Regions from separate parts of the Streptomyces venezuelae genome, predicted to be linked through region 4. Evidence: riboswitches for the same ligand, from Rfam matches in the RefSeq annotation. Region 4 holds a riboswitch; each other region holds the start of a gene.
The links. Region 4 has a riboswitch for cyclic di-AMP ahead of DEJ47_RS28900 (M23 family metallopeptidase). Riboswitches for the same ligand answer to the same signal wherever they lie in the genome.
Positions count from the first base shown of each region.

Region 1: another riboswitch for cyclic di-AMP. It lies ahead of DEJ47_RS18055 (M23 family metallopeptidase); the one in region 4 lies ahead of DEJ47_RS28900 (M23 family metallopeptidase).
Region 2: another riboswitch for cyclic di-AMP. It lies ahead of DEJ47_RS01530 (C40 family peptidase); the one in region 4 lies ahead of DEJ47_RS28900 (M23 family metallopeptidase).
Region 3: another riboswitch for cyclic di-AMP. It lies ahead of DEJ47_RS23085 (C40 family peptidase); the one in region 4 lies ahead of DEJ47_RS28900 (M23 family metallopeptidase).

Region 1 is NZ_CP029193.1:3,913,173-3,920,794, forward strand. It holds gene trmB (tRNA (guanosine(46)-N7)-methyltransferase TrmB) at 1-319, shown strand, start outside; gene DEJ47_RS18045 (PrsW family intramembrane metalloprotease) at 376-1,722, shown strand; gene DEJ47_RS18050 (aldo/keto reductase) at 1,734-2,678, opposite strand; gene DEJ47_RS18055 (M23 family metallopeptidase) at 2,761-3,828, opposite strand; cyclic di-AMP (ydaO/yuaA leader) riboswitch at 3,840-4,003, opposite strand; gene DEJ47_RS18060 (PP2C family protein-serine/threonine phosphatase) at 4,225-5,406, opposite strand; tRNA gene DEJ47_RS18065 (tRNA-Met) at 5,580-5,653, opposite strand; gene DEJ47_RS18070 (YceI family protein) at 6,112-6,657, shown strand; gene DEJ47_RS18075 (hypothetical protein) at 6,976-7,575, shown strand.
Region 2 is NZ_CP029193.1:341,986-349,607, reverse strand. It holds gene DEJ47_RS01565 (adenosylmethionine--8-amino-7-oxononanoate transaminase) at 1-842, opposite strand, end outside; gene bioB (biotin synthase BioB) at 835-2,049, opposite strand; gene DEJ47_RS01555 (8-amino-7-oxononanoate synthase) at 2,170-3,345, shown strand; gene DEJ47_RS01550 (DUF397 domain-containing protein) at 3,378-3,602, opposite strand; gene DEJ47_RS01545 (helix-turn-helix domain-containing protein) at 3,612-4,475, opposite strand; gene DEJ47_RS01540 (ATP-binding protein) at 4,748-5,200, shown strand; gene DEJ47_RS37570 (DUF6328 family protein) at 5,109-5,612, opposite strand; gene DEJ47_RS01530 (C40 family peptidase) at 5,694-6,167, opposite strand; cyclic di-AMP (ydaO/yuaA leader) riboswitch at 6,171-6,347, opposite strand; gene DEJ47_RS01525 (hypothetical protein) at 6,707-7,015, opposite strand; gene DEJ47_RS01520 (ATP-dependent Clp protease proteolytic subunit) at 7,024-7,622, opposite strand, start outside.
Region 3 is NZ_CP029193.1:4,948,952-4,956,573, forward strand. It holds gene DEJ47_RS23060 (ATP-binding protein) at 1-1,027, shown strand, start outside; gene DEJ47_RS23065 (LuxR C-terminal-related transcriptional regulator) at 1,024-1,755, shown strand; gene DEJ47_RS23070 (hypothetical protein) at 1,763-2,404, opposite strand; gene DEJ47_RS23075 (NlpC/P60 family protein) at 2,435-3,481, opposite strand; gene DEJ47_RS36510 (hypothetical protein) at 3,495-3,632, opposite strand; gene DEJ47_RS23080 (hypothetical protein) at 3,828-4,181, shown strand; gene DEJ47_RS23085 (C40 family peptidase) at 4,344-5,546, opposite strand; cyclic di-AMP (ydaO/yuaA leader) riboswitch at 5,553-5,709, opposite strand; gene pcrA (DNA helicase PcrA) at 5,997-7,622, shown strand, end outside.
Region 4 is NZ_CP029193.1:6,267,223-6,274,844, reverse strand. It holds gene DEJ47_RS28920 (bifunctional GNAT family N-acetyltransferase/acetate--CoA ligase family protein) at 1-270, opposite strand, end outside; gene DEJ47_RS28910 (HPr family phosphocarrier protein) at 426-707, shown strand; gene DEJ47_RS28905 (GntR family transcriptional regulator) at 865-1,551, opposite strand; gene DEJ47_RS28900 (M23 family metallopeptidase) at 1,769-2,572, opposite strand; cyclic di-AMP (ydaO/yuaA leader) riboswitch at 2,585-2,747, opposite strand; gene DEJ47_RS28895 (M16 family metallopeptidase) at 2,942-4,327, opposite strand; gene DEJ47_RS28890 (M16 family metallopeptidase) at 4,324-5,670, opposite strand; gene DEJ47_RS28885 (DNA topoisomerase (ATP-hydrolyzing) subunit A) at 5,895-7,622, shown strand, end outside.

The DNA.
Region 1 (7,622 bases), 2.4 Mb from region 4:
GCCCAAGGCCCGCCACCACAAGCGTCGCCTCATCCAGCCCGAGTTCCTCAGCCTCGCCGCACCCTCCCTCAAGCCCGGCGCGCTGCTGCACTGCGCGACCGACTGGGAGCCGTACGCCGAGCAGATGCTCGAGGTGCTCACCGCGCACCCCGACTTCGAGAACACGCAGCCCGACGGCGGATACGCGCCGCGCCCCGCCTTCCGCCCCCGCACCCGCTTCGAGGGCCAGGGCCTGGACAAGGGCCACGTCGTCCACGACCTGCTGTTCCGACGCGTCGGCCGGACGACCGCGGCGCCCACGGCGGCCGCCCAGGACTGAGGCACAGGACCGAGGCACCGTCGCGGCCACCCCCATCCCTCGTTAGGGTCGACCACGTGGCCACCGGTTCCCCGTATCCGATACCCCCCGAGGCGCCCGCCCCGAGGGAGCTCCTCCGTGTCCGCTGGTGGCAGCGGCGAGCGATACGCGTCGCCGCGCTCGTCACCCTCCTCGCACTCTCCGGCCTGGTGATCCTGGCCCTGGTCAGGGAGCAGACCGGCACCGAGGGCTTCCTCGTCGGGCTCGGCCTGGCGACCGTGCCGGTACCGCTCCTCGTCGCCGCGTTCCGCTGGCTGGACCGCGTGGCACCGGGCCCCTGGCGGAACCTGATCTTCTCCTTCTCCTGGGGCGCCTGCGCCGCCGCTCTCGTCGCGATCGTGGCGAACAGCTTCGCGATCCGCTGGATAGCCACCGCGACCGCCGACCCCAGCGGCGCGGACAACATCGGCGCGACCGTCGTCGCCCCGGTCGTCGAGGAGAGCGCGAAGGCCGCCGCCGTGCTCCTCGTCTTCCTCTTCCGCAGACGCGACTTCACCGGCATCGTCGACGGCGTCGTCATAGCCGGGGTGACCGCGACCGGATTCGCGTTCACCGAGAACATCCTCTATCTGGGCAACGCCTTCGTCACCGACCAGCTCAGCCGTGAGAGCGGCCTCGCCTCCGTGACCGCCGCGACCTTCTTCGTGCGCGTCGTCATGTCGCCGTTCGCCCACCCGCTCTTCACGGTCCTGACCGGCATCGGCTTCGGCATCGCCGCGCTCTCGGCCGAACGGCAGGTCGTGCGCCGCGTGCTGCTCCCACTCACCGGGCTGCTCCTCGCGATGGGCATGCACGCCCTGTGGAACGGCTCCGCCGTCTTCGGGCAGTTCGGGTTCTTCACCGTGTACGCCCTGGTCATGCTCCCGGCGTTCGGCCTGCTGACCTGGCTGGCCATCTGGACCCGCCAGCGCGAGCTCCGCATGATCCGCGACGTGTTGCCCGTGTACGCGGCGGCGGGCTGGCTCACCCCGCCCGAACCGTTCGCGCTCGGCTCGATGCGCGCCCGCTCACTGGCCCGCGACTACGCCGCGTACACCTGGGGAAAGCCCGCGGCCCGCACGGTCGCGGAGTACCAGATGTACGCGACGTCCCTCGCGTTCCTGCGCAACCGGGGCCGCCGCGGACGGGCCGGTGCCGACTTCGTCGTACGCGAGCGGGAACTCCTCGAGAAGCTGTGGGAGCGCCGCGAACCGGCCCGCCCCGCCCTCGCGTACGCGGCACAGGCGACGGCCCCGGTCATGCCCCCCATGCCGCCCTACGGGATGTACGGGGCACCCCCGGGGACACCAGGGGTGTACGGCTGGCCCCCGCGGCCCCACCCGGCCCACGGCTACCCGACGACGTACAACCCCTACCGCCCCTAGGGGGCACGCCGTTACGCGGACGCCGCGTTCAGCGCCGCGATCTCCGCCTCCGTCAGTTCGAGGTCCGCCACCGCGAGCAGCGCCGGCAGCTGCTCCACCGTCCGCGCGGAGGCGATCGGCGCCGCCACGGTGGGCTGTGCCGCGAGCCAGGCGAGCGCCACGGTCGGGACCTGTGCGCCGTGCGCCTGCGCGATCTCGTCGAGGGCGGCGAGGACACGGTCGCCCCGCTCCGTCCCCACGTACGCCTCGACGCGCGAGCTACGCGCGCTCTCCACGCGTGCGCCCGCCCGGTACTTGCCGGTGAGGTAGCCCGCCGCGAGCCCGAAGTAGGGGACGGCCGCGAGGCCGGAGCGCGAGGCGACTTCCTGGAGGGGGCCCTCGTAGGTGTCGCGGGAGACGAGGTTGTAGTGCGGCTGCAGCGCGACGTACCGCGCGAGGCCCTCGCGGTCGGAGACGTCGAGGGACTCCTGGAGCCGCTCGGGGGAGATGTTGGAGGCGGCGATGGCACGCACCTTGCCGACCCGCACCAGCTCGTCGAGCGCGCCGATGATCTCCTCCACGGGCACCGACGTGTCGTCGAAGTGCGTGTAGTAGAGGTCGATGTGGTCCGTGCCGAGTCGCCGCAGGGACGCGTCGGCCGCGCCCTTGATGGTGGCGGCGGACAGGCCCTTGTACTCGGGGTGGGAGCCGACCTTCGTGGCCACGACGACGTCGGAGCGGTTGCCGCGCTCGGCGAGCCACTCGCCGATGAGGGTCTCGGACTCGCCGCCCTTGTTGCCGTCGACCCAGGCCGAGTACGCGTCGGCGGTGTCGATGAAGTTGCCGCCTGCCGCGGTGTAGGCGTCGAGGACGGCGAAGGACGCCGCACGGTCCGCGGTCCAGCCGAAGACGTTGCCGCCGAGGGAGAGCGGGAAGACCTCGAGGTCGGAGGAGCCGAGAGGGCGAAGAGAAGTCATGTGCTCCTCAACGCCCCCAGTGGAAACGGAATTCCGTGCAAGCCCCATGCAGTCGGCCGCCCGGCAGGCCGACCGCGCGGGGTCAGGGGTTGAGGCCCTTGCTCTGCAGCCATCCGAGCGGGTCGATCCCCGTGCCGCCCGGCGTGTGGACCTCCATGTGGAGGTGCGGACCCGTGACGTTGCCGGTCGCGCCGACGCGGCCGATGACGTCACCCGTGGAGACCTTCTGGCCCGCGCTGACGTTGAGCGAGGACTGGTGGCAGTACCAGACCTCCGTGCCGTCCTCGAGTTCGAGCACGGTGCGGTAGCCGTACGCGCCCGCCCAGCCGGCCTCCTTCACGGTGCCGGTGTGCACGGCCTTCAGAGGGGTGCCCGTGGGCGCCGCGAAGTCCAGGCCGGTGTGGTGGCCCGAGGACCACATGGAGCCGGCGTCGCCGAAGTGCGAGGTGAGGGTGTACGAGGAGGTGGGGATGACGTAGCTCTTGGCGAGCTTGGCCAGGCGCGCGGCCTCGGCCTTCGCCTTCCGGGCCTCCTCCTCCTTCTTCTTCTTTGCGGCGGCCTTGGCGTCCGCCCGCTTCTCGGCGGCCCGCTGCTGCGCGGCCGCTTCCTCCGCGGCCTTCTTGACGGCGGCGTCCTCGGCCGCCGTCCGCACGGCGGTGTCCGCCTGGTTCTGCTGGTTCTCGGCCTGCTGCATGATGCGGGCGCGCAGGGCCTCACCGGCGTGGGTGGTGCCCTGCTCGGCGTCGGCGGTGCTGACACCGGCGGCGGTGAGGGGGGCCGCGGCGGCGACGGCGGTGTCCGCGGCGGCGTCGTCGGACATCAGCGAGCCGACACCCGGCAGGGACTCGGCCTCGGGCAGCGAGTCGGTGACCGCGCCCAGGTCGGGCATCGATATGGAGACCGGCGGCTTGCCGTCCTGCGCGGTGGCGATGCCACCGGCGCCCACGGCGGCGATGACGCCCACGCCGAGCACGGTGGAGCTGCGGGCGAGCCCGCCGCCGCCCTTCTTGTGCACACGGTGCCTGCCGCGGACGGGACGGACGGACTCCTCGGTGGGGTTCCACTCTTCGAAGGAGCCCTCGTCGTACGAACCGAAGTCGTCGTCATTCGGAACGTAGACGGCTTGGGGGGCAGGCCGGTTGGACGCCACTGGGGCGCACTCCTTTCCTTCCTTCTCGCCTACCGGGTTAGCTGACGGGTTCGGAGCAGGAAGGTCTCCTACGAACACCTGGCACGGGTGCACGAATGCACGGATGCGCAGGGGCTCGATTCACCCCATGTTGGTGGTTCCCCGGCTCCCTTGCGGGATTAGGCGCGTGCGCACGGAGCCGCCTCTAGTGACGGCTGGGACGACCGCGCTGCGTTATCGAACGTTAATAGACAGCGGGTCGGTATTCCAAGCCGTTCCGGTTGATCGTTAACGCTCACCGGCTGTACGTACCGGGACACGGAGGGGCGGAACGGGGCGAGTTGACCCGACATCCTTAAACACCGGAACTCCACATTCCCTTGACAGAGCGTCAGTTGTTATGCGGAGGGATGCACTTCAGTCACCGGCCGTCACGTCGGATCCGCCGTCCGCTTCGGCCGCTTCCCCGGCGGTGGGGCGCCGCACCGCGAGCAGCGCCATGTCGTCCGTCATGCCGCCCCCGGTGTGCCGCCGCACCTCCCCCGCCAGGGCGGCGAGGAGTGCGTGCGGGCCGCCGCGCCCCGGGAAGATCCGCCCGCCGAGCCGGGTCGCGGGATCGTAGAACTCCCCCGCCGCGTTGCGCGCCTCCGACAGGCCGTCCGTGTAGAAGAGCAGCAGCGCGCCGGGCGGCAGTTCCGTCTCGTCCACGCGGTCCGGCCACGCCCCGAGGTCGCCCATGCCGAGCGGCAGCGCGGGTTCGCTCGCCGACAGGACGCAGAGCCGCCCGTCGCCGCACAGCAGCAGCGGCGGCGGGTGCCCGCGATTGACGAGCCGTACGACGCCCTCGCCGTGCCGGATCTCGGCGAGGACCGCGGTGGTGAACCCTTCGAACGCGTCGAGCCCGTCGCGCCGCGTGCCCTCGCGCGCGAGCGCCCGCTCCAGGCGCTGCGCGACCGCCTCCAGGGTGGCCTCCTGCTCGGCGGCCTCCCGGAAGGCGCCGATGACGACGGCGACGGCGGCGACCGCGCCCATGCCCTTGCCGCGCACGTCGCCGACGATGAGCCGTACGCCGTGCGGGGTGTCCTGCACCGCGTACAGATCGCCCCCGATGAACGCGTCCGCCTGCGCCGCCTCGTACCGCGCCGCGAAGTCGAGCCCGCCGATCCGCGGATCCGGTTCGGGCAGCACGGCGCGCTGGGTCGCCTCGGAGATGGAGCGGGCGATGGCGAGCCGGTCGTTGCTGCGGCGCACGACGCGGTTGATGACGATCGCGAGCGCGGCGACGGTCACCACGGTGACCACTTCGGTGACGGCCTCGACCTGACTGCTGACGGTGCCGCCGTAGTGCAGGAAGAGGACGGCGACCGTGGCGGCGACGCCGGTCAGGACGGTGTTGAGCCGCGAGTAGAAGGGGGCGGCGATCAGCGGGGCGGCGGTGAAGAGGGGGGCCGCGGTGAACTCCGACGGGGTCGACGCGTCGTACACGACGCCGACGACGAGCAGCAGGAGCGGCAGGACGCGGACGAACGCCCGCTCGGGCCCGGTGGCCCCCTTGGCTCCCCTGGCCCCCCTGTCGTCGGGTCCTCCTCGCTGCCCCACCGCTCGTCTCCCGCCGACTCCGCGCCCATCACCGCGCTGCATTCAGGGTTCCCGCAGCGGCGGGAGGGTGCGAGTCGGCGTGGGCCGACCGGGTGACGAACGGAAAAGCCATCCGAGGGCCGGGGAAACACCAGAGGCCGGGAAGCTGATGCTTCCCGGCCTCTGGCCTTCAGTAGCGGGGACAGGATTTGAACCTGCGACCTCTGGGTTATGAGCCCAGCGAGCTACCGAGCTGCTCCACCCCGCGTCGGTGAACACAACAGTACGCCATCCGGAGGGGTGCGTCGAACCACTTACGTGCTGTCGGCGTGTGTGAGGGGCTCCCACACCACGTGCCGCCGCACAGCCAGGCCGGTGCCGTGGCTCCGAGCTGGTACCTGGGGTGGAACTCGTAGCTCGCGTGCTTGAGGTTGCGGCAGATCTCCTGCGAGAGCCCGCCGGGGAGACGGGCAGCTTCCCGGCGGACCCCAGAGAGAAGTAGGCGGGCACACGCGTCATCGCACCCGGCCCCGCGCCCCGCCGCCGCGCACGGCCGGACTGGTCCGTTCGGGCGACGCGGCCCCGGGATCGGGCCGCCGGGACCGCCCGCGCCAACCCCGCTTGACTCAGGCTGGTTTGGCGCTGGAGCACCCCGAACAGAGCCGTCCCGCGGCGGTATCGTCGTGAAACCCACGACGTCGCGACGCCCTCCGGGAGTGACCAGCAATGTCAGCGATCACCGAGCTCAGCGAGCTGAGCGGCGAGTACGTCCTCGACACCGCCCGCACCCGGATCGGGTTCGTCGCCCGCCACGCGGTGGGCCCGCAAGTGCGCGGCCACTTCGAGGAGTTCGAGGGCAGCGCGCGACTCGACGGCGCCGACCCCGCCAAGTCCACCGTCCGGCTCACGATCCGGTCGGAGAGCATCCAGAGCCACAACAAGCTCCGCGACGACCCCGTGCGCGCCAAGTTCCTCGACACCGGGAACCACCCCGACATCACCTTCGCCTCCACCGAGGTGCGGCGCGTCGACGACACCCACTACAAGGTCACCGGGGACCTGACCATCCGCGGCACGACGAAGCCGCTCACCCTGGACGTCGAGTCCACGGGCGGCGAGAACGACCCGGCCGGCGATGTCACGGTGGGCTTCAAGGGCAGCGTCCGGATCGACCGCAGGGACTGGGGCGTGAAGGCCAACCCCGTGGACACGCTCTTCGTAGGCTCCCGGGTGACGGTGGAGTTCGAGGTCGCCGCGGTCCGCCGCGCCTGACGGCACCCCGACAGCACCCGACAGCACCTCCGCAGGTCACACGCCGGACTTCGTCCGATCGATTCGAGACGTGCCCGAGTCGCTGTGGCTGGCCTCCGGATGCCGCGGGCAGGATGGTCGAAGGCGCACCGACGCCGGCTTCCCCAGCCCCCGGAGGCGACCGTTGAGACCCGACGCCCGGGCATGTCCGAACGCGCCCGCCCGCCGCTCCGCGACGCACCACACCTCCAGGCACATCCGCGACGCCGGCGCCGCCCTTGCACCGCGCAGTCGTAGCAGTCGTACGTGTGATCAGGAGGTACACCCACGGCCCAGGTGGTGACCGAGGACGAACAGGCCGCACAGCGCAGAGTCGGTTCGGCGGTGCGCAGCGACAGCGTGCTCACCGGCGGTGGTCTGGCGATGTGGCGCGAGTACCGGACCGGCCCGTGGACGCTGTCCGCGGCGGAGCTCTCCCGGGACATGGACGTCCTCAAGGTGCCGCACACCATCGTGGTCGCGTTCCGCCCGCCGCGGGGGCGCGACGAGGCCCCGCGCAAGGGCCAGGAGGTCCGCGTCCCCTTCCCGGACCTGGACCGGCTGGTCCGCTGGATGCCGCAGCTCCGCCAGCAGATCGACGAGATCCCCGACGCGCACTTCGGCTTCCCCTTCCCGTACTGCGAGGCTCGCCCCACCGGCATGGTGATGAAGCTCCTGCCGTCCCTCGCGGCGGAGTGGCCCACCTGGACGGCCGAACAGGCCGCGGCGATGGGGCTCCTGTGCGCCCGCTGCGGATTCGACCTGCGCACCTGCGGCGTCGAACAGCGCCTGGCCCACGACATCGGCGGCGAACCGGGCCGGCCACGCCTGGAGTGCGGCCCGTGCCGCGGCGACGGCTTGTCCGCTCTCTCCGGCCCGCCCCACGACCATGTGCCCTGAACGCGCGACCACCCGGGACCGCGGCCTCCGCCTCACGCCGAGGGCGG
Region 2 (7,622 bases), 5.9 Mb from region 4:
AGTGCCTTGCCCACGCACATCACATCGGGCGTGACCCCCGCGTGGTCGGCGGCGAACAGCGCGCCCGTACGGCCGAAGCCCGTCGCGATCTCGTCGAAGACCAGCAGCACGTCATGGGCGTCGCACGCCTCCCGCAGCGCGCGGAGGTAGCCGGGGGAGTGGAAGCGCATGCCGCCGGCGCCCTGTACCACCGGCTCGACGATCACTCCGGCGAGTTCGCCTGCGTGCCGCCCCATGAGCTCGTGGAGGTGCTCGGCGTACGACTCCTCGTACGCGTCGAACCCGCTCGGCGGCGCGTCCGCGAACACCTGTTGCGGCAGCACGCCCTGCCACAGCTCGTGCATGCCGCCCTTGGGATCGCACACGGCCATCGGCTGCCAGGTGTCACCGTGGTAGCCGCCCCGCCACGTCAGCATCCGCTGCTTCTCCGGGCGGCCGAGCGAGCGCCAGTGCTGCAGGCACATCTTGACGGCGACCTCGACCGAGACCGACCCGGAGTCGGAGAGGAAGACGTGCTCCAGACCGTCGGGCGTCATGTCGACGAGACGCTTCGCGAGGGAGACGGCGGGTTCGTGCGTGAGCCCGCCGAACATGACGTGGCTCATGCGGTCCAGCTGACCGCGCACCGCCTCGTTGAGGACCGGGTGGTTGTAGCCGTGGATCGCCGACCACCAGGACGACATCCCGTCGACCAGTTCGGTGCCACTGCCCGCGAGGCGCAGCCGGACGCCGCTCGCCGACTCGACGACCAGGGGTTCCTGGCGGCCCGGCATCGGTCCGTAGGGGTGCCAGACGTGCTGCCGGTCGAGTGCGAGCAGATCCGCGGTGGAGAGGTCAGGCATTGGGCGCCAGATCCGTTCCCGCGCCCCGGCGGCGTACCGCCACCAGGTCCGTGCGCGCCTCGTTGGAATCCGCCACGGGCTCGGCCATGGGTTCGTCCACCGGCTCGGCGGCAGGCTCGTCCGACCCGCAGGGCCCGCACCCGCCGCCCTCGTGCGAACCGCAGGCACCGCCCTCGTGCGCACCACAGCCGGCCGCCGCGTCGACGCGGTGCCGCGGCAGCGTCACCTGGTCCGTGCCCTCGACCTCGAAGCCGGCGTCCGCGATCATCGCCAGGTCGTCCTTGCCCGCCTGACCCTCACTGGTCAGGTAGTCGCCCAGGAAGATCGAGTTGGCGATGTTCAGGGCGAGCGGCTGCAGGGAGCGCAGATGCACCTCGCGGCCACCGGCGATGCGCACCTCGACGTCCGGGCAGACGAAGCGGGCCATCGCCAGGATGCGCAGACAGCGCTGCGGCGTGAGGTTCCACTCCTTGGCCAGCGGCGTGCCCTCGAAGGGGATCAGGAAGTTGACCGGTACCGAGTCCGCGTCGAGTTCGCGCAGCGAGAAGACGACGTCGACTAGGTCCTCGTCCTTCTCGCCCATGCCGGCGATCAGGCCCGAGCAGGCGGACAGGCCCGCCGCATGCGCCTTCTGGACGGTGTCGACGCGGTCGGCGTAGGTGTGCGTCTTGGTGATGTCCGCATACGTCGCTTCCGACGTGTTGAGGTTGTGGTTGTACGCGTCCGCGCCCGCACCCCGCAGACGCTCCGCCTGCCCGTCCGAGAGGAGACCGAGGCAGGCACAGACCTCGACCCCCTCGTTCTGCTCCTTCACCGCGGCGATGGTCTTCGCCACCCGGTCCACGTCGCGGTCGGTCGGGCCGCGCCCGCTCGCGACCAGGCACACCCGCTTCGCGCCGCCCGCGACCCCGGCCGCCGCGGCCTGCGAGGCCTCCTCGGGCTTCAGCCACGTGTACTTGAGGATCTCGGCCTTGGAGCCGAGGCGCTGCGAACAGTACGAACAGTCCTCCGGGCACAGGCCCGACTTGAGGTTGACCAGATAGTTGAGTTTCACCCGTCGCCCGAACCAGTGCCGCCGCACCTTCCCGGCTGCGGCCACTACGTCCAGGAGATCGTCGTCGGAGGTGGCCAGTACGGCCAGCGCCTCTTCACGGGTCGGCAGCTCGCGCCGAAGCCCCTTGTCCACCAGCGTGTTCAGCAGGTCCATGGCGCTGATCCTTACGTACGGCAGCCTCCCCGGCCAAGGAGAGTTCGCACAACAGAAACGGTTTGAGGTGTGGGTATCGCCACACCCTGGCCAGGTGGTCCGACGACTAAGGTCTGTGCAATGTCTACAAACAGGCACCCTCTGACGGGCGCGTCCTCCGCGGCGTTCGGCTGGCTCGACGAGCAGGCGCGGCTGCGCGCGGAGGCCGGACTCGTCCGCACCCTGCGCCCGCGCTCGGCGGACCCCGAAGGGCTCCTCGATCTGGCGGGCAACGACTACCTCGGCCTGACCCGGCACCCCGAGGTCGTCGAGGGCGCGGCCGTCGCGGCCCGGCGGTGGGGCGGCGGAGCGACCGGATCGCGGCTCGTCACCGGCTCCACGGAGCTGCACGCCGAACTGGAGCGTGAGCTCGCCGCGTTCTGCGGCTTCGAGGCGGCCCTCGTCTTCTCCTCCGGCTACGCGGCGAACCTCGCCGCCGTCACCGCGCTCGCCCCGCACGGTTCGCTGATCGTCTCCGACGCGGGCAATCACGCGTCCCTGATCGACGGGTGCCGGCTCGCGCGTGGGACGACGCATGTGGTGCCGCACGCCGACCCCGAAGCCGTGCGCAAGACGCTGGACGCCCACGGCACAGGACCCGCCGTCCTCGTGTCCGACTCGGTGTTCTCGGTGGACGGCGACATGGCGCCCCTCGCCGAACAGGCCGTGGTGTGCCGGGAGTTCGGCGCGGGGCTGATCGTCGACGACGCCCACGGTCTCGGCGTGCTCGGCGACGGCGGCCGGGGTGCGCCGCACGCCGTGGGGCTCGCGGGCGCGGACGACGTGGTGGCCACGCTCACGCTGTCCAAGTCCCTCGGCAGCCAGGGCGGCGCCGTGCTCGGCCCCGCCGGTGTCATCGAGCACCTGGTGAACGCGGCCCGCACCTTCATCTTCGACACGGGTCTCGCGCCCGCCGCTGCCGGGGCCGCGCTGGCCGCCCTGCGCCTGCTGCGCCGCGAGCCCGCACGCGCGGTGCGTGCCCGCGAGGTCGCGGCCGAGCTGCACCGGCGGCTCACGGCCGAGGGGCTTTCGGCGGTACGTCCCGACGCCGCCGTCGTCTCCGTGCGCGCGCCGTCGCCCGAGCGGGCCGTCCGCTGGGCGGCCGACTGCCGGGCCGCCGGCCTCGCCGTGGGGTGCTTCAGGCCGCCATCGGTGCCCGACGGCATCTCGCGGTTGCGGCTGACCGCCCGCGCGGACCTCACCGACGCGCAGATCGCCGGTGCCGTACGGGTGATCAGCCGCAGTGCGCACCGATAGTGTGCCGGGCCCCGCCGGGGGCCGGGAACCACCTACCGGAGGCTGTTGAGGAACGACTCCCAGGGGCCGGGGGAGACGAGCAGGGCCGGCCCTGCGATGTTCTTCGAGTCACGCACGGCGCACAGGCCGGACAGCGGACCCGAGTCGAGGGTGGCGGCCTCGACGCAGTTGTTCATTCCGTTGCTGAAACTGCTGCGCTGCCACCGCGCACCTTGGAGTGTCGTGCTGGAAGGTACGTACCGAGGCAGTGCGGTCATGGTGCCTCCTTACGCGCCGTCGCATAGCCCGGCGATGAATTCCGTTGAGTCCTCGGGTGAGAGCGCTTGTGCTTGAAGGGACAAGTAGGCCTCCGAGTAGGCCTGGAGGTCTTCTTTCCGTTCGAGGTAGAGGCTACTCGTCAAATGGTCGAGAACAACCACATCCAGATCAGCAATGTCCGGAAATGAAAAAATAACGAAAGAACCGATCAGACCTACATGCTCACCCGCGGCGAACGGCAGCACCTGCAGGTCGACGTGGGGCAGAAGAGGTGCTTGTCGTAGCCAATTCAACTGTTCGGCGAAAACCTCCGCCCCGCCCACCGGTCGCCGCAGCACCGCCTCGTCCATGACGACGTGCAGGCGCAGCGGCGGATCCGCGCGCAGCACGTCCTGGCGGGCGAGACGGACCTCGACCAACGCGTCGACCTGCTTCTCCGGCACCCCGCCGAGTGCCGCCCGGGTGACCGCACGCGCGTACGCGGGCGTCTGCAGCAGGCCCGGTACCACCGTCGTCTCCAGCGTGCGCATCCAACTCGCCTGCGACTCCAGGTTGATGAAGTCGCGGTAGGTGGCGGGCAGCAGATCGCGGTACGCCTTCCACCAGTGGTGGCGTCCCGCGCCCGGGTCGTCGGCGCCGGTGAACGCTATGAGCAGTTCGCTGAGGCGCGGGTCCCGCACCTGGTACACATCGAGGAGCAGCCGCACGTCGGCGGCCTTCACGCCACTGCGGCCCGTCTCGATCCGGCTCACCTTGGACTGGTGCCAACCGGCCCTGGCGGCGGCCTGGCTGCTCGTGAGTCCCGCGTGCACACGCAGCGCGCGGAGTTCGGCACCGAGCTGACGGCGGCGCACCGCGGGGCCGTACTGCATGCCCGTCTCCTTTCGGACGGAGCCGCCGGATTTCCCGGCGACGGGGCAGGGCAGTAGGCGAGATTAGAGGAAGTACCGCTCTCCCGCCCAAATACGGTCTGCCGTAGCAGAGTTCACCGCTTCGAGCGACAGATATATGCACATCTCGGTGGATCGCCACCCGTGACCGGCCAAGGAGTGGCAGGCTGGCGCGAAGCACCAGTCCGGGACTGTCCTCGAGTCATCCGCCGCGGGTCGGAGACCGGTCCCGGTGGGAAAGGGACAGCGCCGCCATGGCAGACCACCAGGAAGCCTCCGTCACCCTGCCGAGCGATCCTGCCTCGGTCCCCGCCGCCCGGAAATACGTCTCGCGCGTGCTCGCGGAATGGGGCCTGCCCGGCGACGCGGAGGTGGCCGACACGATCAGGCTGATCGTCTCCGAACTCGCCACGAACGCAGTGCAGCACACCCTGGGACAGTCGCCCACCTTCACGGTCGACGTCGAACTCGACCGTGACGAACATCTGCGGATCGGCGTCACCGACAGCCATCCGCGCTACCCCAGACGTCTCCCCGCGGCGGTCCAGCAGGACAACGGCCGCGGCATGGTGATCATTCGCTGGCTGGCCGCCGAGGCCGGCGGCAGGCTCTCGGTCAGCCCCACCGACGAGGGGGGCAAGACCGTGTGGATCGCGTTGCCCTGGCGCGCACCCGTCCGGCGCACCCCTCGCGACGCCGCCCACTGACCAGGGGGCCCCTCGGCACAAGGGCTCGTCGCCCTACCTGCACCGCTCCCGGCGCAACGGGCGAGGGGCTCCCCCTCGGGACCCCTGAGGGCCTGGCATCTCCCGAAAGCCCGATGTCCGGCTCCTCGGCGAGCGCCGCCTCGACACGCGCCAGGGGGCGCCGCGCGAGCCGTGGCGGTACGCCCCAGAGCCCGACGCACATCGGCAGCGTCCCCGCGCCCACGAGGATGCCCTCGGCCCGACCCGACGTCACATCGACGACGAGCAGCACCGAACCGGCGAGCGTCAGGACCAGCACGCCCAGGCCGACCGCGGCGAGCCGGGACGAGACCCGCACGATGAGCGGCTTGGCCCGCTGCTGGAACAGCGACGGCGTCTCATTGCGGGCGGTACCGGCGCAGTCGTCGGACATCCCGTACGGGTATCCCCGCCGGCACCCTCCACGCACCGTTGCCTGGTGGTGTGTGGAGGGTGCCGGACCGGCGGCGGTGGGTCAGCGGACCCTGCCGTACCAGACGCTCTTGGACCAGATCTTCTCCAGACGCACCACGGTGCCCCTCTTGGGAGCGTGCCAGATGCGGTTGTTACCCGCGTAGATACCGACGTGGTAGACGTTCCGACCGGAGTGGAAGAACACCAGGTCGCCACGGGTCCGGCTGGACTTGGAGATGTGCTTGGTCTTGTTGTACTGCGCGGCGGCGGTGCGCGGGAGCTTCTTGCCCGTCTTCTTGAACGAGTAGAGCGTCAGCCCCGAGCAGTCGAACCGGTTGGGTCCCGCCGAGCCGTAGCCGTACGGGGAGCCCTTCTTGGACGCCGCGATCTTGAGCGCCTTCGTCCCGTGTGTGGCTGCCTCGGCCTCCGACGTGAGCCCGGGGGCCACGACGGTGCCGCCTACGACGGCGAGCGTGAGGACCGATGCGGCACCGGTCCTGGTGAGCAGCGACGGAACATGATTCAGCGCGGTCATGCGCAACCCTTCGTCAGCCGCCTGTGAAAGATGACCTGTCGGGTTCGGGCAGGCGAAGATGCCCGGCCGCGTGGTGCTCTGCGGCTTCACCCCAAGGGCGTCGTCCGGACTTCCCGGACGGGCCCGTCGTACCTGGGTCCTCCACTCCTGCCGTTGCACAGATGTCGACCGGTCATCCGGGTGGCGGCAGGACTCGGCGTCCGCCCGGACCGCCCCGCCGCTGTGGCGGGGGCTTGTCGTCGGAAGGGATCTTGACCCGAGATGGGTCGAAAAACCGAGCCGAAACGGCCTTTTGTGAGGCTCCTCACGACTGGCCTGTTCAGGTGGACACTGCCGAAATCGACCCCCGAGGACGTGGTCCGACGACCTCTCGACCAGCGGCGGAATGCGCAATTCCGCCGGTGCTGTACTCGCGGAACGCAACTTTCACCCCCGCGAGAAACGACGTATTCGTACGCCGTCCGTGGTAGCCCGACTGGTCCGTTTCGAAGTCGCCCCGGACGTCGACGTGTCGAAGGACACAGTTGGCCGACGGTGTCTCAGTCGCCGTTCCGGGGCGGCACGGTGACTCTTCCGGCCCGCCGCTCCCCGTCGAGGACGCGCAGTGCCTGAGCGAGCGTCGGCGCGTGCACTTCACTCTCGCCCCGCTGGTGCATCACGGCGAGCGCGTCGCGCAGGGCGCTCGCCCGGCCGACCAGGGCCTGGGCGGCGCGCAGCCCACCGTAGGTGTGCTCGACGCGGGACGGGTTGATCCGCCCGAGCAGGTCGACGACTTCGAGATAGCGGTCGATCAGCTCGGCCTCGGCCCGGGTCAGCGCGGGCAGCGGCGGGAGTTCGGGCGGCAGCATCGGCGGGGTCACCTCGGACCGCGGGCGGCGAGCGACGTCTTGCGGCTCGGAATGATCCGGTCCACGAGGCCGTACTCCAGGGCCGCGGGGGCATCGAGGATCTTGTCCCGCTCGATGTCCGCGGCGATCCGCTCCGCGCTCCGCCCCGTGTGACGGGCGAGCATCTCCTCCAACAGCCGCCGTGTGCGCAGGAGTTCGTCGGCCTGGATCGCCAGGTCCGTGGCCTGCCCTCTGATCGGCTCGGCCATGGCGGGCTGATGGATCAGGACGCGCGCGCCGGGCAGCGCGAACCGCTTGCCGGGCGTGCCTGCGGCGAGCAGGACGGCGGCGGCGGAAGCGGCCTGCCCCAGGCAGATCGTCTCCACGTCACAGCTGACGAACCGCATCGTGTCGTAGATCGCCGTCATCGCGCTGAACGAGCCGCCGGGGGAGTTGATGTACAGCGAGATGTCGCGGTCCGGCGCCTGGTACTCGAGGTGCATGAACTGTGCCATCACGTCGTTCGCCGAGGTGTCGTCGATGGGGGTGCCGAGGAAGACGATGCGCTCTTGGAGGAGCTTGGAGTACGGATCCATGGTCCGCGCACCCGAACTGGTGCGTTCCGTGA
Region 3 (7,622 bases), 1.3 Mb from region 4:
CGAGACAGCGCCGGACGGGCGCCGAAGACTCGTCGCCCGCAAACCCGACAAGGGGCAACTCGTCGCGCTCCTCGCGATGCTCGTCGTCGCCATGGTCTTCGTCAGCAACGTGGACCTGGACGGCTCGACGAAGGCGTACGTCGTACCGACGCTGCTCGTCGCCGCCGGCGTCGCCCTCGTCTGGCGGCAGGCGGACAACGCCCGCAGGGCCCGCTGGATGGCCGTCGGCCGTCGCAGGCGCACCCTGACGATCGCCCGCTCCGCGGCCGGAGTGCTGCTGGTCGGCGCGGGGGTGTCCGGCATCTTCGTGCTGCAGGGCTCCGCCGCGCACCTGGGCGCCGTGCTGCAGGCCTCGCTCGCCGTGCTCGTCGGCGTCGCGCTGCTCGCCGGTCCCTACCTCGTCCGCATGATGCAGGACCTCTCCGAGGAACGGCTCATGCGCATCCGCGCCCAGGAGAGAGCCGAGGTCGCTGCCCATGTGCACGACTCCGTGCTGCACACCCTGACTTTGATCCAGCGCAACGCGGAGAGCGCGAGCGAGGTGCGCCGTCTCGCCCGCGCCCAGGAGCGCGACCTGCGCGCCTGGCTCTACAAACCCGAGGGCACCGGCAAGGACGATGACGAGGAACCCGACACCCTCGCCGAGGCGGTGCGCCGCAGCGCCGCCGAGGTCGAGGACAAGCACGGTGTTCCCATCGAGGTCGTCGTCGTGGGCGACTGCCCGCTCGACGAGCGGCTGACCGCGCAGATGCAGGCCGCGAGGGAAGCGATGGTGAACGCCGCCAAGTACGGTGGCGAGGGCGGCGCGGTGCAGGTCTTCGCCGAAGTCGAGGGGGAGACGGTGTTCGTGTCCGTACGGGACCGGGGTCCCGGCTTCGATCTGGACTCCGTGCCGGACGACCGCATGGGCGTACGAGAATCGATCATCGGCCGTATGCAGCGCAACGGCGGCACGGCGCGGCTGCGCGCGGTGCCGGGCGGCGGCACGGAAGTCGAGCTGGAGATGGAGAGGACGGCGACGACATGAGCGACGCGACCGGGGCGAGCGGGCCCACGGAGCCGACCGGGACGGACGAGGGCGGCGGTGCGGACGGGCGTCGTGTGAGAGTCGTCCTCGTCGACGACCACCGGATGTTCCGCACCGGAGTGCAGGCGGAGATCGGCCGCACCGACGTCACCGGTGTCGAAGTCGTCGGCGAGGCGGCCGACGTCGACCAGGCGGTCACGGTCATCACGACCACGCGCCCCGAGGTCGTCCTCCTGGACGTGCACCTGCCGGGCGGCGGAGGCGTCGAAGTCCTGCGCCGGTGCGCGCCGTTGATGGCCGACGCGGAGAACCCGGTGCGGTTCCTCGCGCTGTCGGTGTCCGATGCCGCGGAGGACGTCATCGGAGTCATCCGCGGCGGCGCCCGTGGCTACGTCACCAAGACCATCACCGGCACCGACCTGGTGGACTCCGTCTTCCGTGTGCAGGACGGTGACGCGGTGTTCTCGCCGCGCCTCGCCGGATTCGTCCTGGACGCCTTCGCCTCGACCGACGCGCCTCCGGTCGACGAGGACCTGGACCGCCTCACGCAGCGCGAGCGCGAGGTCCTGCGGCTCATCGCGCGCGGATACGCGTACAAGGAGATCGCCAAGCAGCTCTTCATCTCCGTGAAGACGGTGGAGTCGCATGTGTCGGCAGTGCTGAGGAAGCTGCAGCTTTCCAACCGCCACGAGCTGACGCGGTGGGCGACGGCGCGACGGCTGGTCTGAGCGGGCGCTAGCGGCGGGCGGCGGTGGTGACCGGTAGCGAGGGGCCGAGGTTGCGCAGCGCCCAGCGGTAGTGGCCGACCGCCTTCGCGGCGCCGAAGAGGCCGGTCAGCCAGACGAGCAGGCCCGCGCCCATGCCGAGGATGACGTCGGCGTAGGTCTCTTCGCCCGGTTCGGCGTACGCGGCCGAGGAGAAGGACGTCCAGAGCCCGAGCGTGCACACGGCGAGGGACGACAGGAGCCAGAGGAGGCTGAGGCCGGGGGAGCGCAGCCGGGTCTCGGACGGGGGATGGCTGTCCAAGGCGAGCCAGGCGTGGGTGAGTTGGCGTATGCGCCGATCACGGCGGATGCCGAGGACGACGCCGATGACCGCGGGGGCCAGCAGCGCGAGACCCAGGACCATGAGGACCGGGCCCAGGAGGAAGGCGCTGGGGTCCTTGTCGTCGATGTACCGGATCGGCTGGATCAGCAGCGCCCAGCCGGTGACGCCGCCGAGTCCGCACAGCCACAGCAGCAGGAGCCGGCTCACTCCGAGGTGGCGTCTCTGCAGCTCCTGGAGGGCCATGGCGCGGTCGGTGAGCAGCGTCTGCCGGTCCGGCCAGGTGCGCAGGTACACGGGTGGCGGGGGCGGAGGCAGCGTACGGCTAGGCATGCGCGTGACAATACTGGCGGGGCCCGCAGGTCAGGACACGCGTGTGGCTCCGGCGAACGGCATCTGGTCGATGGGGGCGAGCCGGACGGGGGCGCTCGGGTTCGGGGCGTGGATCATCTGACCGTTGCCGACGTAGAGGCCGACGTGGCTGATGCCTGAGTAGAAGAAGACCAGGTCGCCGGGGCGCAGTTCGGAGCGGGGGACGCGTTGGCCGGCGGCGATCTGGGAGTAGGTGGTACGGGGTAGCGCGACGCCCGCGGAACGGTAGGCGGCCTGGGTGAGCCCCGAGCAGTCGAAGGCGTCGGGGCCGGTGGCGCCCCAGACGTAGGGGCTGCCGAGAGCCTTGTACGCGTAGGAGACGGCGGCTGCGGCGCGGGCGTCGGGCGCCTTCGCGGCTCCCAGGGCAGCCTCGCGGGCGGTGGAGCGGGTGGCGCGATCGTCCGAGGGGCCGGCGAGCTCGGCGCGCTGTTCGGCGGTGAGGCGGGACAGGAGGCGCTTCGCCTCACCGAGCTTTCCGGTGATCGTCTTCTTGTGCTTGCGCAGCTCCGCCTGGCGCGTGCGGAGAGCTTCGAGCCGGTCGTCGGCCCGGTCGCGCAGTCGGTCGAGCTCCCGCACCTGGTCCCGTACCTCGCCGACGGCCACGGCCTGGCGGCTGCCGGCGCGATCGGCACGTGACGCGCGGTCCAGGAACTGGTCGGGGTCGGAGGAGAGCGCGAGCTGTAGGGAGGGGTCGATGCCGCCCGCGCGGTACTGGGCGGCGGCGTACGAACCCAGGCTGTTGCGGGCGGTGTTGAGTTTCTCCGTCTTGCGGGCGGCTTCGTCGCGCAGGTTACCGAGTGTCTTTTCGGCCTTTTCCGCCTTCTCCTTGGCGCCGTTGTACTTCTCGGTGGCGGTCTCCGCCTCGCGGTAGAGCGAGTCGACCTTGGACTTCACCTCGGCGGGGCCGAGCCGGGGATCTGCGTGTCCCGTGCCGTCGAAGGCGGTGGCCGAGGCGGCGCCGGCGAGGGCGAGGGTGGCGGCGGTGCGGACCGTGCTGCCGCTGAGCGAGCGCTGTCGGGGCTTGCGGTGCGCTGGCACGAAGAAGGGCTCCTCACGTGTCCGGCGGCGGCCCGCACAGGGGGAGCAGGCCGCCGCCGGGTTTCTCGGCGGTGGTGACCGACGGCCGTCCCGGGTCGGACGGCGGTGGGGAGCCGGTCACCTGGTGGAGGACGCTAAACCTGGCCGTCACGGGTTGGTGATGGATTGTGCGCAATAGACGGAAGTGGGCGGAACGGTGTCCGGGCGTGACCGTGTGCGTCGTGGGGTGGTGGCCGTTTCGCTCGCGGGTCTGACCGATGGCTCGTTTCCTGCGTATCCGAAGACGGGGCGGTGCTACAGGGGCGCCTGCCGGGTGCGGCGGAGGGCCCGGCTAGGCTCCGGCCTCATGGACGTACTCATCCATCTCTTCGTCGGCCTGCACATCATCGGCATCGCCTCGCTCCTGGGCGGTTTCCTGACCCAGATGAAGCAGATGGGCCAGGGCACCGCGCGTTTCAGCCCCGCGATGCTGCACGGCGCGCTGACCATGCTCGTCACCGGTGTGGCCCTGGTGGGCCTCAACCAGGCGGACGACCACACGGTCAACAACGTCAAGATCGGCGTCAAGCTGGCCGTGCTGATCGTGATCCTCGCGCTGGTCTACGTGAAGCGCGACGAGGAGAAGGTCGACAAGGGCATGTTCGGGGCGGTCGGCCTGCTGACCACGGCGAACATCTTCATCGCTGTGCTCTGGACCTGAGCGGGCCGGGGGCGGACCTGAGGGGCCGAGCCGGTCCTGAGTCGGCCCTGAGCCGGTCCTGGGGCGGCCCCGATCCGACCCTGAGTTTTCGGCCTCTACGCGCGCGTGGCCCGTATCCCTCCCGGATACGGGCCACGCGCGCGTGGAACGGGCGCCGCCGCGTCAGGCGGGGCGGACCACGCTGTGGATCGGCATGTAGTAGATCGACTCGACGCGGACGTTCGCGCCCGGCTTCGGGGCGTGGATCATCTTGCCGTCGCCGATGTAGATCCCCACGTGGCTGATGTCGTCGTAGAAGAACACCAGGTCACCCGGTTCAGCGTCGGCGGTCTTCACCGTCGTGCCGACCTTCACCTGGTCCCACGTGGTGCGCGGCAGCGAGATCCCCGCCGCCTTCCACGCGTCCTGCGTGAGGCCGGAGCAGTCGTAGGAGTCGGGGCCGGTGGCGCCCCAGACGTACGGCTTGCCGATCTGGGCCTCCGCGAAGGCGATGACCTTCGCGGCCTTGGTGGCGTAGCCGCCGTCCGAGCTTCCGGAGCCCGAACCGGAATCGGAACCGGAACCTGAGCCGGTGCCGGAGTCCGAACCGGTGCCCTGGCCTCCCTCCCGCTCCTTCTCCCGCTGGGCCGCCTCCTCCGCCTTGCGCTTGCGCTCCGCCTCGGCGGCCTGCTCGCGCGCCAGCTTCTCCGCCTTGCGCTTGGCCTCCTGCTTCTTCTTCCGCTCGATCTCCGCGAGCCGCGCCTTCTCCTCGGCGGTCAGCTTCGAGAGGAGCTCGCGCGCGTCCCCCAGCTTCTTCTGGACGGTCTTCTTGCTCGTCCTGAGCTCGTCCCGGGAGTCGGTCAGCGTCTCCAGGCTCTTCGCGGCCTTCGTGCGCTGCTTCGTCGCCGACGCCTGCTCCGCCTGGTAGGCGTCGACCGCCTTCTTCTGGCGCGTGGTGAGCCGGTCCGCCAGGTGGTTCTGGTCGAAGTAACCCTGCGGGTCGTTCGCGAGCATCATCGTGGCCGTCTCGGAGACGGCGCCGGTGCGGTACTGCGCGGCGGCGAACGAGCCCAGCTCCTGGCGTGCGTCGTTCAGCTTGTCCGTGCGCCGCGCCACGTCGTCGAGGAGCCGGTCGACCTTCTTGCGCTGCTTCTCGGTGCGCTCCTTGGCCGAGTTGTACTTCTGGGTGGCGACCCCCGCCTGCTGGTAGAGCTCGTCGACCTTCTTCTGCACCTCTTCGAGGCTGGGCCTGGTGGGCGCCGAGGGCGCGGCCTGTGCGCTCTGCGACAGGAGGGCGACGGAGGTGAGGGCTGCCGTCGTGATGCCGATGGCGGGGGCCGTACGAATGCCGGCTGCCCGGTCCCGCGGCTTGCGGTGCGACGCCAAGGAGGCGACTCCTTCCGTAGACCGCCTACCGGGTTAGCTGTCGGGTTCGGGCGGATGGTTCGGAAGGCTGCCCTACGGTCCCGTACGAAGTACGGGACCGATTCACCCCAAGTTCTCGGTGGGTCCCCGGCTCCGAACACGTCGGACTCGGCGGAGGCCGCCCGTTCCCGGCGGGGTTCGCCGGTGGGGGGACGAGTGGCCCGCCGGGCACGCTAGCCAACTCGTGTGGTGCCTGTGAAGGTTGATGTTCGATATGCCCGATACATTTTCGTTATCTCTCGCGGGCGTGTGCGGCGCGCGGGCGGTCTTGTCGGAGTGTGATCGTCCGCGGGCAGGGCGTGACCCGGCCCGGCGTGTCCTGTGGCGTGGACCGGCGCGTCGTGTGACGTGGACCGGTCTGTCCGGAACCCGCAGCGGGTTGTCAGTGGGGCCGCCTAGACTCGGGAGGCGATGAGCAGCCTCTTTGATGACAGCTTCCTGGCGGACCTGCAGCCCTCCCGGGCCGCGGACGAAGCGCCCCCGCCGCCGCCCGAGGACAGCGCTCCGGAGCCCATTCCGGACGACCTGTTCGACGGGAAGTTCGACGCGCCCATGACCCGGGACACGCACTACCGCGACGGCGCCGCCCGCCCGGTCATCGACCCGGCGACGCTCCTCGACGGGCTGAACGAGAACCAGCGCGCGGCCGTCGTGCACGCGGGCTCCCCGCTGCTCATCGTCGCCGGTGCCGGATCCGGCAAGACCCGCGTGCTGACCCACCGCATCGCGTACCTGCTGGCCGAGCGCGGCGTGCACCCCGGCCAGATCCTCGCGATCACCTTCACGAACAAGGCCGCGGGCGAGATGAAGGAGCGCGTCGAGCAGCTCGTGGGTCCCCGGGCGAACGCCATGTGGGTGTCGACCTTCCACAGCGCCTGTGTCCGCATCCTCCGCCGTGAGTACAAGAAGCTGGGCTTCACGTCCTCCTTCTCGATCTACGACGCCGCCGACTCCAAGCGCCTCATGGCCCTGGTCTGCCGTGATCTGGACCTCGACCCGAAGAAGTTCCCGCCGAAGTCGTTCAGCGCCAAGATCTCGAACCTGAAGAACGAGCTGATCGACGAAGAGGACTTCGCAGGTCAGGCCGCTGATGGCTTCGAGAAGACCCTCGCCCAGGCCTATGCCATGTACCAGTCGCGCCTCCGCGAGGCGAACGCGCTGGACTTTGACGACCTGATCATGACGACGGTCCACCTGCTGCGTGCCTTCCCGGACGTCGCCGAGCACTACAGGCGCCGTTTCCGGCACGTGATGGTCGATGAGTACCAGGACACGAACCACGCGCAGTACGCGCTGGTGCGCGAGCTGGTCGGGCCCTCCGGCGGCGAGGGTGACGACCCCGCGGAGCTGTGCGTGGTGGGCGACGCCGACCAGTCCATCTACGCCTTCCGCGGCGCCACGATCCGCAACATCCTCCAGTTCGAAGAGGACTACACGGACGCGACGACGATCCTCCTGGAGCAGAACTACCGCTCCACCCAGACGATCCTGACCGCCGCCAACGCGGTCATCGAGCGGAACGAGAGCCGCCGCCCCAAGAACCTGTGGACCAACCAGGGCGAGGGCGCACGCATCACCGGATACGTCGCCGACACCGAGCACGACGAGGCGCAGTTCGTCGCCGACGAGATCGACCGCCTCACCGACGCGGGCGACGCGAAGGCCGGCGACGTGGCGATCTTCTACCGGACGAACGCCCAGTCCCGTGTTTTCGAAGAGATCTTCATCCGCGTCGGCCTGCCCTACAAGGTGGTCGGCGGCGTCCGCTTCTACGAGCGCAAGGAGGTCCGCGATGTGCTGGCCTACCTGCGCGTTCTCGCCAACCCCGAGGACGCGGTCCCGCTGCGCCGCATCCTCAACGTACCGAAGCGCGGCATCGGCGACCGTGCCGAAGCCATGATCGACGCGCTGGCGCAGCGCGAGAAGATCTCCTTCCCGCAGGCGCTCCGCCGCGTCGACGAGGCGTACGGAATGGCGGCCCGCTCCACCAACGCCGTCAAGCGTTTCAACACGCTCATGGAGGAGCTGCGGACCGTC
Region 4 (7,622 bases):
ACCGCCGACGGTGGCCGCGAGTCCCACCCGGTCCACCTGGTCGTGGTGGGTGAAGCGGTGCACGTCCTTGGCGGACAGCCGTGGGTAGGGCGCGAAGAAACGGTAGTACTTCGACTCGTCCGAGACCTGTTCGTAGAAGCTGACCAGGCGGTCCGCGTCCTCGGCCGTGATGGGCCTGATGCGGGCGGTGCCTCCGTCGCGCAGCACCACATCGGCTTCCCAGTGCGACGGGTAGTCGTGCCGATCCTGCTGATCCGACGGGGTCTGCATGGGGCCAGGGTACGGGTCGCGCGGCCGCTCGGGCCGGGGCAGGCTAGGACGGGTCGAAGGACGGCCCGGCCCGGGACCTCTGCCCGGCAGAGCACCCGCGACGGCATGAGACACTGGTCTAGACAAGTGTGAGACACCTGGAAGGGCAGCAACACATGGCTGAGCGCCGCGTCAACGTCGGCTGGGCCGAGGGCCTTCACGCCCGACCCGCCTCCATCTTCGTCCGCGCGGCCACGGCCGCCGGCGTCCCCGTGACGATCGCCAAGGCCGACGGCAACCCGGTCAACGCCGCTTCGATGCTCGCGGTGCTCGGCCTGGGCGCCCAGGGCGGCGAAGAGATCGTGCTCGCCTCCGACGCCGAGGGTGCCGACGCCGCCCTCGACCGTCTGGCGAAGCTGGTCGCCGAGGGGCTCGAGGAGCTTCCGGAGACGGTCTAGGACACGTTCCTCGCATTACGTCGATGGGGTCACCCGGAATTCCGGGTGACCCCATCGACGTATGAGTCGACGTATATGTGCGCGTGACTGAGCCGAATCTTTCACGCGCATCACCGGATACCCAGGTATCCGGATATTCTTTTATACGGCGCCTCCGTTAATTGTGGAGACTCATCGTGTTTACGGGATGTTGCGGATCCCTCACACGGCCGCTCCCGTGCGCGGGACGGAGTCGGTGGGACGCGCGCGTCCGTTCGACGTGCGCCGCCGTCAGCGTCCTCGCCCGCTGCGCGTCCCCGCGGGCGACCGCGTCGACGATCGCCGCATGCTCGGACCAGGACTCGCCCGGCGCCGCCGAGCGCTCCACGACGTACATCCAGGCAATCTTGTGCCGGAGCGGGGTGAGCAGCGCCGTGAGGCCGGGGCTGCCGGACGCCTGGGCGAGCGTCTCGTGGAACCAGCCGCCCAGGGAGCGCAGATCCTCCCCCAGGCCGCTCCTGGCGCGCTCCTGGCCCAGCCTGACGAGTCCCCGCAGGACTTTCAGGTGGGCGTCCGTGCGGCGCTGCGCGGCGCGGGCCGCGGCGAGCGGTTCGAGCAGCGTCCTGACCTCCAGGAGGTCCGCGGCCTCCTGCTCCGTCGGCTCGGCGACGCACGCGCCCGCGTGTCTGCGGGTCACGACGAAGCCCTCGGCCTCCAGAGTGCGCAGGGCCTCGCGCACGGGGACGCGGGAGACTCCGTAGCGACGCGCGAGGAGTTCCTCGGTGAGCTTTCCGCCCCTTGCGTACACACCGGCGACTATGTCGTCCCGAATGGCCGTGCATACAGAGTGCGCGGGAACGCGCATGACCGGACCTCCGCTTTTGATCCCCGCGCAACGCGGTCGACCGACGCTCGTTCCGTGACTCTATTGCAGGCACCGGAATTTCCGACGGCGGCCCTGAATTCATGGATATCTTTTGGCCAAGACCGCGGTGGCCCTGCACATGGCGGCCGTGAACGGCGAAAGCCCCGGCTCACGGGGAGCCGGGGCTTTCGGTGCGGTTCTGCGTGGGCCGCGTCGGTCAGACGTTGACGCCGTGCGAGCGCAGGTACGAGACCGGGTCGATGTCCGAGCCGTAGTCCGCGCCGGTGCGGGCCTCGAAGTGGAGGTGCGGGCCGCTGGAGTTGCCCGTGGAGCCGGAGAGGCCGATCTGCTGGCCCGGGGTGACCGTCTGGCCGACGGTGACGCTGAGGGACGACATGTGGCCGTACTGGGTGTACGTGCCGTCGTTCATCTTGATGACCACGTTGTTGCCGTAGGCACCGCCCCAGCCGGCCTCGACGACGGTGCCGGAGCCGACCGCGTGGACCGAGGTGCCGGAGGCGGCGTGGAAGTCGACCCCGGTGTGGCTGCCGGAGGACCACATGGCGCCGCCGGTCTGGTAGCCGGTGGAGACGTACGAGCCGGAGATCGGGGAGACGTAGGTGTTCAGGCGCTTGCGCTCGGCCTCGCGGGCGGCGCGCTCCTTCGCCTCGCGCTCCTTCTTGGCCTTCGCCTTGGCCTCGGCCTCGGCCTTGCGCTTCTCCTCGGCGGCCTTCTTCTTGGCCGCCTCTTCCGCCTTCTTGGCGGCCGCGGCGTCGTCGGCGGCCTGGCGCTGAGCGGCGGCCTGCGCGTCGATGCTCTCGGCGAGCGAGTCGCCGACGGATATCGCCTGGGTGAGACCGGTGTGCTCCACGGCCGCTTCGTCGGCGGCGGCGAGCGCGGGGCCGGCGAGGCCTCCGATGACACCGGTGGTGGTGAGCGCCGCGACACCCGCGACGTTCGCGGTGGTCCGCGTCATGCGGCTCGGACGACGGTGCTTCCCGGTGGCACGGGTGAACGCCATGTGGCGGGTGTTCCTTTCCTTCCCTCTCGCCTACCGGGTTAGCTGACGGGTTCGGAGCAGGAAGGTCTCCTACGAGTCCCTCGCCTCGCGGCAAGGTTCCCGATTCACCCCAGGGGACATGTGGGTCCCCGGCTCCCCTGGCTCGCGCCGTACGGGGACTCGGCGATGACTGCCCGGTGCCGCGGATGCGGCGTACTGCGCGACGGACAGCCGGGTCGACGCTAAGCGGATCGCCTTTCAATCGACAAACAGAACGCGACTTTTGTAGCGCACGCCACACGGCAGACAGGCAACCAGCATATGAATCCGGACATATGAGGACCCCGGCGGCCGAAACGGTCCACCGGGGTCCTGTCAGCTGTCCGCCGCTCAGCCGGTGACCACGCTGACTTCACCGATCCCGAGCGCCCTGACGGGCTCCTCGATCTGCGCGGCGTCCCCGACGAGGACCGTCACCAGACGGTCGACCGGGAAGGCGTTCACGACCGCCGCGGTGGCCTCCACGGTGCCCGTGGCGGCCAGCTGCCGGTACAGCTGCGCCTGGAAGTCGTCCGGCAGGTTCTGCTCGACCTGGTCGGCGAGCGTCGCCGCGACGGAGGCCGCCATCTCGTACTTGAGAGGGGCCACGCCCACCAGGTTCTGCACGGCCACGTCGCGCTCGGCGTCGGTGAGCCCCTCGGCGGCGAGGGTGCGCAGCACCTTCCAGAGGTCGTCCAGCGCCGGGCCCGTGTTCGGGGTGTCCACGGAGCCGCTGATGGCGAGCATCGCGGCGCCCGTCCCGTCCGGGGCGGAGCGCAGGACCTGGCTGAACGCCCGTACACCGTAGGTGTATCCCTTCTCCTCGCGCAGGACCCGGTCCAGGCGCGAGGTGAGGGTGCCGCCCAGGCAGTACGTGCCGAGGACCTGGGCCGGCCAGACGCGGTCGTGCCGGTCGGCGCCGACCCGGCCGATCAGCAGCTGCGTCTGGACCGCTCCGGGGCGGTCCACGATGACGATGCGGCCGCGGTCGTCGGCGGTCACCGGCGGCACCGGGCGCGGCTCTCCTGCGGAGCCGGTCCAGGCGCCCACGGTGTCCGCGAGGACGGCGTCCAGGTCGGTGCCCTCGAGGTCGCCGACGACGACGAGCGTGGCCGTGGCGGGGCGGACGAACTTCTCGTAGAAGGCGCGCACCGCCGCCGAGTCGATGGCGGCGACCGTCTCCTCGGTGCCCTGGCGTGGCCGTGACATGCGCGACGTCGGCGGGAACAGCTGCCGGGAGAGCTCCTTGGCGGCGCGGCGGGCCGGGTTGGCGGCCTCGTGCGGGATCTCGTCCAGGCGGTTGCGCACGAGGCGCTCGATCTCGCTGTCCTCGAAGGCGGGGGCCCGCAGGGCGTCGGCGAGCAGGCCGAGCGCCTTCGGGAGGCGGGAGACCGGCACCTCGAGGGAGACCCGCACGCCCGGGTGGTCGGCGTGCGCGTCGAGGGTCGCGCCGCAGCGGTCGAGCTCGGCGGCGAACTCCTCCGCGGAGTGCTTGTCGGTGCCCTCGTTGAAGGCCCGCGCCATGATGGTGGCGACGCCGTCCAGGCCCTCCGGTTCGGCGTCCAGGGGCGCTTCGAGGTGCACCTCGACGGCGACGACCTGCTGGCCGGGGCGGTTGCAGCGCAGGACGGTCAGGCCGTTGGGCAGCGTGCCGCGCTCGGGGGCCGGGAAGGCCCACGGCTTCGCCGTGCCGGCCTGGGGCTGGGGGTGGAACTGCATCGTCGCGGCCTCGGTCACTTCGCCGCCTCCTGTTCTTCCTCGGCACCCTCGTCGGCGCCTTCCACGGGCTCGTACACGAGCACCGCGCGGTTGTCGGGGCGCAGGCGGGCCGCGGCGACCTCCTGGACCTCCTCCGCGGTGATGTCGAGGACGCGCTGTACGGCCGTCAGGGCAAGCTGCGGGTCGCCGAACAGGACCGCGTACCGGCACAGTTCGTCGGCTCGGCCCGCGACCGTGCCGAGCCGGTCGAGCCACTCGCGCTCCAGCTGTGCCTGGGCGCGCTCCATCTCCTCCGGGGTGGGGCCCTCCGCGGCGAAGCGGGCCAGCTCCTCGTCGACGGCGGCCTCGATGACGGGGACCTCGACGTCGCCCGACGTCTTCACGTCCAGCCAGCCGAGCGAGGGCGCCCCGGCGAGACGCAGCAGGCCGAATCCGGCGGCGACCGCGGTGCGGTCCCTGCGGACGAGCCGGTTGTAGAGCCGGGAGGACTCGCCGCTGCCGAGGACGGTGAGGGCGAGGTCGGCCGCGTCGCACGCGCGCGTGCCGTCCTCCGGGAGGCGGTAGGCGGCCATCAGGGCGCGGGCCGGGACGTCCTCCTCGATGACCTCGCGCAGCTCCTCGCCGATGCGCTCGGGCAGGGAACCGTCACGCGGCGGCTGCTTGCCGTCGTGGCCGGGAATCGACCCGAAGTACTTCTCGACCCAGGCGAGCGTCTGCTCCGGGTCGATGTCGCCGACGACCGAGAGGACCGCGTTGTTGGGCGCGTAGTACGTACGGAAGAACGCGCGGGCGTCCTCCAGGGTGGCCGCGTCCAGGTCGGCCATGGAGCCGATCGGCGTGTGGTGGTAGGGGTGGCCCTCCGGGTAGGAGAGGGCGGTGAGCTTCTCGAACGCGGTTCCGTAGGGAACGTTGTCGTAGCGCTGGCGGCGCTCGTTCTTGACGACGTCGCGCTGGTTTTCCATCGACTCCTCGTCGAGCGCGGAGAGCAGGGAGCCCATCCGGTCGGCCTCGAGCCAGAGGGCCAGCTCCAACTGGTGTGCGGGCATGGTCTCGAAATAGTTGGTGCGCTCGAAGCTCGTCGTGCCGTTGAGCGAGCCGCCCGCTCCCTGGACCAGCTCGAAGTGGCCATTGCCGTGCACCTGCTTCGAACCCTGGAACATCAGGTGCTCGAAGAGGTGAGCAAGGCCGGTACGCCCCTTGACCTCGTGGCGCGAGCCGACGTCGTACCAGAGGCAGACCGCGGCGACCGGGGTCAGGTGGTCCTCCGAGAGCACCACGCGCAGGCCGTTGGCCAGCCGGTGCTCGGTCGCTTTCAGGCCGCCGGAGCCGGCCTCGGCTGTGGCCGTGTGACCCATGGGCATGTACGTCCCTTCGATCGCTGGATCATCGCTGGATCAGAACAATTGCTGCCAGTCCTGCCACTGTATGCAAGCGTGTCAGCACCTGACGAAGTTCCCGCTCCGCCCTCGGCGTAGTCGTGCGTGACAGCGCCGGTGCACGGGTCGTGGTCGGCGTTGTCAGTGGGACGGTCCACAATGGTCGGCGTCAGAACCCGCACTTGCTTGGTGAAGGAGCCGCAGCAGCGATGGCCCGCCGCAGCACGAAGACCCCGCCGCCCGACGAGTCGTACGAGGAGAAGATCCTCGACATCGACGTCGTCGACGAGATGCAGGGCTCCTTCCTCGAGTACGCGTATTCGGTCATCTACTCCCGTGCCCTGCCGGACGCCCGTGACGGCATGAAGCCGGTGCACCGCAGGATCGTGTACCAGATGAACGAGATGGGCCTGCGCCCCGACCGCGGCTATGTGAAGTGTGCCCGTGTCGTCGGCGAGGTCATGGGTAAGTTGCACCCGCACGGCGACGCGTCGATCTACGACGCGCTGGTGCGCATGGCGCAGCCCTTCTCGATGCGCCTTCCCCTGGTGGACGGCCATGGCAACTTCGGCTCGCTCGGCAACGACGACCCGCCGGCCGCCATGCGGTACACCGAGTGCAAGATGGCCGACGCCACCTCCTTGATGACGGAGTCGATCGACGAGAACACCGTCGACTTCGAGCCGAACTACGACGGCCAGGAGATGGAGCCGTCCGCCCTCCCGGCGGCGTACCCGAACCTCCTGGTCAACGGCGCGTCGGGCATCGCCGTCGGCATGGCGACGAACATGCCGCCGCACAACCTCGGCGAGGTCATCGCCGCCGCACGCCACCTCATCAAGCACCCGGGTGCGGACCTCGAGACGCTGATGAAGTACGTGCCCGGCCCTGACCTGCCCACGGGCGGCCGGATCGTCGGCCTCGGCGGCATCAAGGATGCGTACGAATCGGGCCGCGGCACCTTCAAGACCCGCGCGACGGTGTCGGTGGAGAACGTGACGGCGCGCCGCAAGGGCCTCGTCGTCACCGAACTGCCCTTCACCGTCGGCCCCGAGAAGGTCATCTCCAAGATCAAGGACCTGGTCGGCGCGAAGAAGCTCCAGGGCATCGCCGATGTCAAGGACCTCACCGACCGCGCGCACGGCCTGCGCCTGGTCATCGAGATCAAGAACGGCTTCGTCCCGGAGGCCGTCCTGGAGCAGCTCTACAAACTGACCCCGATGGAGGAGTCCTTCGGCATCAACAACGTGGCGCTGGTCGACGGCCAGCCGCTCACCCTGGGCCTGAAGGAGCTCCTGGAGGTCTATCTCGACCACCGGTTCAACGTGGTGCGCCGCCGGAGCGAGTTCCGCCGCGGCAAGAAGCGCGACCGTCTGCACCTGGTCGACGGACTCCTGGTCGCCCTCCTCGACATCGACGAGGTCATCCGCCTCATCCGCTCCAGCGAGAACTCCGCGCAGGCCAAGGAGCGCCTGATCGGGCGCTTCTCGCTCAGCGACATCCAGACGCAGTACATCCTGGACACGCCGCTGCGCCGCCTGACCAAGTTCGACCGCATCGAGCTGGAGTCCGAGCGCGACAAGCTGAACGGCGAGATCGACGAGCTGACCGGCATCCTGGAGTCGGACGCGGAGCTGCGCAAGCTGGTCTCCTCCGAACTGGCCGCCGTCGCCAAGAAGTTCGGCACCGACCGGCGCACGGTGCTCCTGGAGTCGTCCGGCTCCCCCGCCGCCGCCCCGATCTCGCTGCAGGTGGCGGACGACCCGTGCCGGGTTCTCCTCTCCTCCACCGGCCTGCTGGCCCGCACGGCCAACGGCGAGCCCTTCGCCGAGGGCGGCACCAAGCGCGTGAAGCACGACGTGATCGTTTCGGCGGTGCCGGCGACGGCACGCGGCGAGGTGGGCGCGGTCACGTCCCAGGGACGGCTGTTGCGCCTC